DNA from 4 places in the Klebsiella sp. MISC125 genome. Region 4 is predicted to be linked to each of the others. Evidence: predicted binding sites of a transcription regulator. Region 4 holds the regulator's gene; each other region holds the start of a gene.
The links. The regulator Fur, encoded in region 4, represses iron uptake genes when iron is present. The targets are predictions, from matches to a motif close to ATAATAATGAGAACNACTATCAA.
Positions count from the first base shown of each region.

Region 1: a site for Fur is predicted at 919-941, ahead of ACMYSL_RS03835 (siderophore-interacting protein). Genes of this name have one in related genera too.
Region 2: a site for Fur is predicted at 1,215-1,237, ahead of fhuE (ferric-rhodotorulic acid/ferric-coprogen receptor FhuE). Genes of this name have one in related genera too.
Region 3: a site for Fur is predicted at 1,190-1,212, ahead of fes (enterochelin esterase). Genes of this name have one in related genera too.

Region 1 covers NZ_CP180448.1:798,569-800,771, reverse strand. The annotation lists gene ACMYSL_RS03835 (siderophore-interacting protein) at 95-868, opposite strand; gene ACMYSL_RS03830 (PadR family transcriptional regulator) at 1,109-1,669, shown strand; gene ygjG (putrescine aminotransferase) at 1,910-2,203, shown strand, end outside.
Region 2 covers NZ_CP180448.1:3,703,734-3,705,936, forward strand. The annotation lists gene lpoB (penicillin-binding protein activator LpoB) at 1-210, opposite strand, end outside; gene ACMYSL_RS17580 (YcfL family protein) at 232-606, opposite strand; gene hinT (purine nucleoside phosphoramidase) at 612-968, opposite strand; gene fhuE (ferric-rhodotorulic acid/ferric-coprogen receptor FhuE) at 1,322-2,203, shown strand, end outside.
Region 3 covers NZ_CP180448.1:4,457,363-4,459,565, reverse strand. The annotation lists gene ACMYSL_RS21015 (TonB-dependent siderophore receptor) at 1-867, opposite strand, end outside; gene fes (enterochelin esterase) at 1,284-2,203, shown strand, end outside.
Region 4 covers NZ_CP180448.1:4,319,861-4,322,063, reverse strand. The annotation lists gene chiP (chitoporin ChiP) at 1-772, shown strand, start outside; gene chiQ (ChiQ/YbfN family lipoprotein) at 820-1,152, shown strand; gene fur (ferric iron uptake transcriptional regulator) at 1,223-1,675, opposite strand; gene fldA (flavodoxin FldA) at 1,967-2,203, opposite strand, start outside.

The DNA.
Region 1 (2,203 bases), 2.8 Mb from region 4:
ACAGATGCGCAGCATCGCCTCCGGGAAAACCACCGCGCAATTCTCTTTCGTAGCCCGGGTAAGGCGTCAGCCGCAACCCGGGTTTTCTCCGCGCTTACTTACTGTGCCAATAGGCCTGAGAACGCACCAGCTGCGGGTCAATCTCTTCACCTTCAAAGCGCGCCAGCAGCGATTTCACCACCGCCCCTTCCCCGGTCACCCAGATAAAATAGTCTTCCGCCGGAACCACCACCTGCGCCAGGCGCTCAGCCACGGCAGATGAGTTATGCCCCACCACCCACTCAATATTAAAGCCGTTGAGATCCGCCAGATAATCTTTGTAAGACTCATCGCCAATGGTCACAATCGCCGTCACCTGCGGGCGCGTCGGGAGCAGCTGTAACCCTAACAGACGGCGGCGCAGCGCGGGCATTCCGGACTCATCGGTGACGTACAATTGCCAGGCGTAATCCTCCGGCACCACCAGCGAACCACGCGGACCGCCGATCACCAGCTTATCACCGACTTTCGCCGCCAGCGCCCAGCTGCTGGCGATACCGCCATCGTGAATAAAGAAGTCGTACGCCAGCTCATGACGTTCAGCATCGTACAACGGCGTATAGTCGCGGGTCGCCGGACGCACGCCCTCGCCCCAGTTAATGCCTTCATCCGTCACCTCTGGCGGGGTAAACGCAGATCCTGCTTCGGGGAAAAAGAGCTTGGTATGGTCGTCAAACCCCTGGGAAACAAAGCCATTCAGCGCCTCTCCACCCAGCACGATGCGCTGGAAAGCGCGACCGATACGCTCGATGCGCAGCACGGTTAACTCACGAAAACGCAGCTCGTTACGCACGCGTTGCGGATATTTAGGTTGATTTGTCGTTGTCATTTTCAGTCGCCTTCGTGAACAGTAAATAGATATATCTAAAAATCTTGCAAATGATAATGATTGCCATTAAAAAAGAATGCAAGCATTTTTTGATATAAGCATAACAAAACGCCACAAAAGTCAAAAAACCAAAATAAACCTTTAAATATCAACATTATAAAAAATAAATTGATTACAGAGTTGCCATGAAATATTTTTTAGATATAAATTAGATATATCAAAACAACACAGGAACAAAACATGAGACATCATCACGAAGAAGGACGTGGGCCACGTGGACGCCACGGTGAACATAGCGAACATAGCGAACATGGCCGCAGAGGCGGAGGTGGCGGACGCCGTCAGCGCTTCTTTGGTCACGGCGAGCTGCGTCTGGTTATTCTGGATATCCTCACCCGCAACGCCAGCCACGGTTACGAGCTAATCAAAGAGATTGAAACCCTGACCCAGGGTAACTACAGCCCGAGTCCCGGCGTTATCTACCCGACGCTCGACCTCCTTCAGGACCAGGGTTTGATCAGCGTTGCCGACGAGAACGGGCGCAAAAAAATCGCTATTACCGCCGAGGGCAGCCAGCTGCATGCTGAAAACCAGGAACATCTGGAGCATATCCAGGCCAGGCTACAGGCCCGCATGGTGGGCTGTGAACTGCGTAAAAACCCGCAGATGAAGCGCGCGCTGGAAAACTTCAAAGCGGTACTGGATTTAAGAGTCAATCAGCAGGAAATTACCGAAGCGCAATTGAAGCAAATTATCGGCGTGATTGACCGCGCGGCAATGGAGATTTCCCAGCTCGACTAACCTTCTGCCCCACCGCAGGGCAGCCTGCACCGCCGCAAAGCATGCGGCGGAAGCCCTTTCCTGCATCGTTTTGCGCCTTCAGGAGTAAAACATGCCAATAATATCGCCGTGAGATTAAATTTTGCACAATCACGATTTCACGTTGCGTTTATCCCGATTTTCCTGGCCCGAGCCGAAGTGGCGTAATCCCTGCAATACTTAATTCAGTATCATGTGATACGCCCCGTCCAGGAGCTCATTTTGAACAGGTTACCTTCCAGCGCATCGGCTCTGGCCTGCAGCGCACACGCACTGAATCTCATTGAAAAGCGAACGCTCGATCATGAGGAGATGAAATCACTTAATCAGGAGGTCAGGGAATACTTTAAAGAGCATGTGAATCCAGGGTTTTTAGCGTATCGAAAATCAGTCACTGCTGGCGGGGATTACGGGGCCGTAGAGTGGCAAGCGGGAGGGTTGAATACGCTTGTCGACACTCAAGGACAGGAGTTTATTGACTGCCTGGGTGGATTTGGGATTTTTAATGTAGGGCAC
Region 2 (2,203 bases), 620 kb from region 4:
CACGCGCGGGGCCGGTTGCGCTGGCTCCTCGCCATGTTCAATTGGGCCTGGCTGCGTAGGTATCACAGGAATACTTGGCACAGTCGGCTGCGGCTGAACAGGCTGCTGCGGTTTTGGCTGTGCTTCCTCAACGGGAGCGGGCTGCTGACCTGGCCCTACGCACCCGGCAAGGAATATCGCCAGTGCGGTAACAAGTGCATAGCGACACATTTTAATCATTACGATGACCTCTTACAGATAAAGATAAAGTCGGGCCTTGTGCGCCCCCAGAATATTGGCGCTGCCGTAAAGCGTGACCGAGGAGTGCGCGGGAACCGTTATGCTGCGCGCCGGCTCAAGTGGATGCATCTCCAGCCCTCTGGCGTCATACCAGAAAAAGCGATAATGCACGGTCACCGGTACCTGGCGCTCATTAAATAATCTTGTGGTCGCCGTCGCTTGTATCTCTGAGGCGGTCACCGTCGGTACTTCAGCGCTAATCCCCGCCGCCAGCACGTTAGATTCCATAACCAGACTTTGCTGATCGCTGACCGGTATTTCCGGATGCGAACTGCATCCAGCCAGGAGCGTCGCGGCCAGAAGTGCGCCGAAATGGGCTGCGCGCATGGGTATTAACCTTTGTGGGCCAGCATTGGACCTAATGGACGCCCGCCCAGCAGATGCATGTGGATATGGTAGACCTCCTGACCCCCGTGGCGATTGCAATTGACGATCAGGCGGTAGCCATCGTCGGCAAGCCCCTCGTCGCGGGCAATTTTCGCCGCAACGGTCATCATCCGGCCAAGAGCCAGTTCATGCTCCGTAGTCACATCGTTGACGGTTGGAATCAGGATATTAGGAATGATCAGAATATGGGTCGGCGCCTGCGGGGAGATATCGCGAAAAGCGGTGACCAGCTCGTCCTGATAAACAATATCCGACGGGATCTCCCGGCGAATGATTTTGCTGAAAATCGTTTCTTCTGCCATGACTGATTCCTTATTAATTTTTATACCGTGCTCTGGCCTGCCCCTGCAGATAAACGCGGATGCACAGGATTCGCTTAAGAGTATGAGCGAGTTACTCCCACTCTTTCAACCTGAAAGCGTTTTTTCTTACGCGACAAAGGACTTAGCTGCTGACTGATTAATCATTTCGCATGTTCGCCATTTTCACTAGCCCACCCAAAATCATTCAGCACACATATTTTACCTCTGTTTACATATTAAATATTAATGCGTATATTTCTCATTTGTATTCACATTGAATGCAGCGCGCTTTCGATCGACCGCGGTCACAGAGCCTCGGCGAATAATAATTATCATATGATCAAGGGTTTATGATGTCTCTCTCCACCAACACCCGGGATGGGCGTATTGCGCCATCTCTGCTTGCTATGGGCATAGCGCTGGCGCTCTTTCCTGACCTCGGCCAAGCTGCCAGTAAGTCCGAAGAAACTCTCATTGTAGAAGGTTCCACAGATACCGCTTCCAGTGCTCAAGAGCAGGATTACAGCGTCAAAACCACCTCTGCCGGGACCAAGATGGAAATGGCACAGCGCGATATCCCACAATCGGTCAGCATTATCACCGAGCAACGGATGCAGGATCAGCAGTTGCAAACCCTTGGCGACGTGATGGATCACACGACCGGGATCAGCAGCAGCCAGGCAGACTCAGATCGCACCAGCTACTACTCTCGCGGCTTTCAAATTGACAACTACATGGTCGATGGTATTCCGACCTGGTTTGAATCCCGCTGGAATCTGGGTGACGCCCTTACCGATATGGCGCTCTTCGAGCGAGTGGAAGTCGTGCGTGGCGCCAATGGCCTGCTGACAGGTACGGGCAACCCGGCCGCGTCAATCAACATGATTCGTAAACACGCCACCAGCCGCGAGTTTAAAGGCAATGTCTCTGCGGAGTACGGTAGCTGGAACAAGCAGCGCTATGTTGCTGATATGCAAAGCCCGCTGACCGAAGACGGCAACGTGCGTGCGCGTATTATCGCGGGCTATCAAAATAACGACTCGTGGCTCGATCGTTATAACAGCGAAAAAACCTTCTTCTCCGGCATTCTTGATGCTGACCTCGGAACCTCAACCAGCTTATCCGCTGGCTACGAATATCAGCGTATCGACGTGAATAGCCCAACATGGGGTGGTCTGCCGCGCTGGAATACCGATGGCAGCAAAAACCACTACGACCGTTCTCATAGCACCGCC
Region 3 (2,203 bases), 140 kb from region 4:
TCCCGCGTACAGATTGCCCTGGCGACTATAGCCAGCCTCAAACTCTAGAGACTGCATTGGAGCGAAATCCCAACGGACGGAACCATTGATATCTTTATTAATCACACCTTCTCGCCCAGCAGGGAGTGTAGTGGAATAAGTTCCTGCTCGTGCAGATTGATGCCCTTGGTTGATATCCCATGCGTCGGCTTGGGTTTTATCTAGGTTGCCGTACAACCGGAAGCTGAAATCCCCACCCATCGGCCCATTAAGACTAAAATTGGTTCGTTTGGTGGAACCTTCATCTTTATGTTCTGGTACATTGAAATATGTGTCCCATGAACCGTGCCACTCATCGCCGCCTTTTTTGGTGATGATATTCACGACACCGCCTGCCGCGCCGTTACCGTAGCGTGCGGCAGCCGGGCCGCGCAGGACTTCAATGCGTTCGATCATTTCTGGCGGAACCCAGCCGGTATCGCCGCGGGTATCGCGCTCACCGCGCCAGCCCTGGCGCACGGAGTTGCGGCTGGTGACGGGTTTGCCGTCAATCAGGATCAAAGTGTTTTCCGGGCCCATACCGCGAATATCAATCTGGCGGTTGTTGCCGCGCTGGCCGCTGGTGGAGTTGCCGGTCAGGTTAACGCCCGGCATGGTGCGGATAATTTCAGATACATCGCGCGCAGGCGGACGTTTACGGATTTCATCGGCGGTGATGGTTGAGACGCCCGGAGCCTGAAGGTTCTGTTCGGCGGCGGTAACGACCATGGTTTCGTCAGCGGTTGCGGCTTTGCTATCAGAGGAGGTTTCCGCCGCGCTCAGCGGAAAAGCAGCCCCATAGATTCCCAGATTGACCAGCAAGGCCAGGGATTTGATCCTGTTATTCATTGTAAATCCTGCTTTTCGTCGCCACCTTCCCCAAAAGCCCTTTCCCGTCGGGAGGGGAGGCGGTATCAATGTTGCCAGTAGAGGGCACAGGCACTCCGTCGCTGACTAAGAACCCGGCAGCAGGCTATTTTATTTGCCAGTTTGGACCTGGGCAGTGCTCGTACTCCTCGCGTACTCTATGTACGCTCCGGGTTCTCCGCGCTGTCCGTGTTCAAACTGCCGGCAACAATGACGCCTGCTGTCCTGGCTCTAAATAAGCCATCTCTGACATGTTTAATTTTGAAAGACGCGCTTCCCACAGCGCGCTAATACGCTATTGCAAATGAAAATAGTTATCAATAATATTATCAATAAATATTACGTTTATTGATACGTTTGTTGATAAATGTCACGATAAACATAAGGTTAAAAAAGGAATGCAAAAGACAGGAAGTGACGACTGGTGGCGAAGTATCTCCGGTCCGCAGATTGAGGCCGTTGACGACGCGTATCGGGTGACGTTCTGGTGGCGAGACCCGGCGGGCAGCGAGGCCTCCTCGACGATCCAGCGGGTATGGATTTACATCACCGGCGTCACCGATCATCATAAAAATTCGCTGCCGCAGACGCTGCAACGCGTTCCCGGTACCGATGCCTGGTTCTGGCAAACCACGCTCTCACCCACCTGGCGCGGGAGCTACTGTTTTGTTCCCTCCGAGCGCGATAACGATTTTTCCCCTGAGCTTTTTAACGGCGATAGCCCGGACCGTACGCTGCTGCGTGAAGGCTGGCGCAAACTGCTGCCGCGCGCGATCTCCGACCCGCTCAATCCGCAAAGCTGGAAGGGCGGCCGCGGTCATGCGGTGTCTGCGCTGGAGCTGCCTGAAGCCCCGGAACAACCGGGCTGGGCGCTGCGCGATGAACCTTATCAGCCGCCGGTCTGCATTGAGTGGCAGAGCCAGCGCCTGGGCAATACGCGACGGATCTGGGTTTACGCTACCGGTGATGCGAATCCGCAAGAGCGCCCTCTGGCGATTCTGCTTGATGGCCAGTTCTGGGCCGAAAGCATGCCGATATGGTCACCGCTGGCGGGGTTAACCCGCGAAAAGCGGCTCCCGCAGGCGGTTTATCTGCTGATTGACGTGATTGATAACCAGCATCGCGGCGAAGAGCTTCCCTGCAATGAAGCGTTCTGGCTGGCGGTTCAGGAAGAGCTGCTGCCGTTAGTTCGTCATATGGCCCCTTTCAGCGATCGCGCTGACCGAACCGTGGTGGCAGGCCAGAGCTTTGGTGGCCTGGCTTCAATGTTCGCTGCGCTCTACTGGCCGCAGCGCTTTGGCTGCGTGCTTAGCCAGTC
Region 4 (2,203 bases):
GAACGATAAGAAAACCAAGGTTGATTATCTCCACTCTCTCGGCGCCAAGTATGATTTTAAAAATGACCTCGTGCTGGAAGCCGCATTTGGCCAGGCACAGGGTTACATCGACCAGTATTTCGCTAAGGCCAGCTACAAATTTGATATCGCAGGCACGCCGCTAAACACCAGCTACCAGTTCTACGGTACTCGCGATAAAGTCAGTAACGGCGGGGCGAACGATATTTATGATGGTACCGCCTGGCTGCAGGCATTGACCTTTGGCTATAAAGTTGCCGATGTTCTCGACCTGCGCCTGGAAGGAACCTGGGTTAAAGCCGATGGTCAGCAGGGCTACTTCCTGCAACGTATGACGCCGACTTACGCCTCATCTAACGGTCGTCTCGATGTCTGGTGGGATAACCGCTCTGACTTCAACGCCAACGGTGAAAAAGCGGTGTTCTTCGGGGCGATGTATGACATGAAGAACTGGAATATGCCGGGTTGGGCCTTCGGCGCGTCCTACGTTTATGCATGGGATGCAAAACCAGGAAAAATGTCTTCTCCTGATGCTTACTACAACCCTGACAAACGTCTGGAAGAGTCAGCCTACAGCCTGGATGCGATGTACACCGTACAGGAAGGACGTGCGAAGGGTACGCTGTTTAAACTGCACTTTACTCAATACGACAACCACTCCGATATCCCAAGCTGGAGCGGCGGCTACGGCAACATCTTCCAGGATGAGCGCGACGTGAAGTTCATGGTTATTGCTCCATTCACCATTTTCTGATGCCAGTGCGGCGGGCATGAGCCTGCCGCAATTTCCCGAGGTCGATTATGAAGAAGCTATTGCTTGTCGCTATTATGGCGGCAGGTCTGGTTGCCTGCACGCAGTCGCCAGCGCCGAAAGAGGATTCAAAGTTAAAAGATGCCTACAGCGCCTGTATTAATACTGCTGAAGGTAACCCAGATAAAGTCGAAGCCTGCCAGAGCGTATTAGACGTTCTGAAGCAAGAGAAGCAGCATCAGCAGTTCGCCACCCAGGAAAGCGTGCGAGTACTGGATTACCAGCAATGTATCCAGGCGCGTAAAACCGGTAACGATCAGGCTGTACAGTCGCGCTGTGACCAGATTTGGAAAGAGATTCGTAGCAACAACACGAAACCCTGATTTTTACTTTTCGTAGCCATAAAAAAAGCCAACCATCAGGTTGGCTTTTTGCTGCTTACGCAACGGGGAATTACTTTTCCACCGCGTCGTGGGCATGTTCATCTTCGCGGCAATCGCCTTCTGCACAGTGACCGTACAGGTACAGGCTGTGGTTGGTGAGGCGAATACCGTGTCGGGAGGCAATCTCACGCTGACGAGCTTCAATTGAGTCATCGCTAAATTCGATCACTTTGCCGCAATCGAGGCAAATCAGGTGATCATGATGATGCTGCTGCGTCAGTTCGAAAACGGATTTACCACCTTCGAAATTATGACGAGTGACGATGCCGGCGTCGTCGAACTGGTTCAGTACGCGGTAGACGGTGGCCAGGCCAATCTCTTCACCCATATCAATCAGGCGTTTATATAAGTCTTCCGCACTGACATGATGGTTATCCGGTTCCTGCAGGACTTCCAGGATTTTTAATCGTGGAAGTGTTACTTTCAGGCCAGCCTTCTTTAATGCGGTATTGTTGTCAGTCATGCGGAATCTGTCCTGTTGCTAAACGATCTACTTCCATCAGCGGAAGTAATACAGAGAATCACCCGATGTAATGCGTCTCATTATAGAACTGCCATGGTGAAATGAAAACTGCAAGCATCGGGCCTTGTATGCTGTCAAAAACGAGGCACTGGCTACAAAGTGCTTCACGTGACCTCGTTAAATCAGAGGACATTGTACAGATATGTGATTAAAAGTTAAAAACTTGTAGCTATAACTTTGATTGCTTTTATCTATTAATTCGGCGAAATCTGACGATAACGCCGTTTAGACTCAGGCATTCTTGATTTCTTCGAGGTGCAGCTCTTCAGAAATCTGTTTTACCCATTTTTCCACGCGTTCGTTAGTCAGTTCTGGCTGACGGTCTTCGTCGATGGCCAGACCCACGAAGTGGTCATCATCTGCCAGACCTTTAGATGCTTCGAAATGATATCCAGCAGTCGGCCAGTGACCAACGATAGTGGCGCCGCGCGGTTCGATGATGTCGCGAATGGTACCCAGCGCATCACA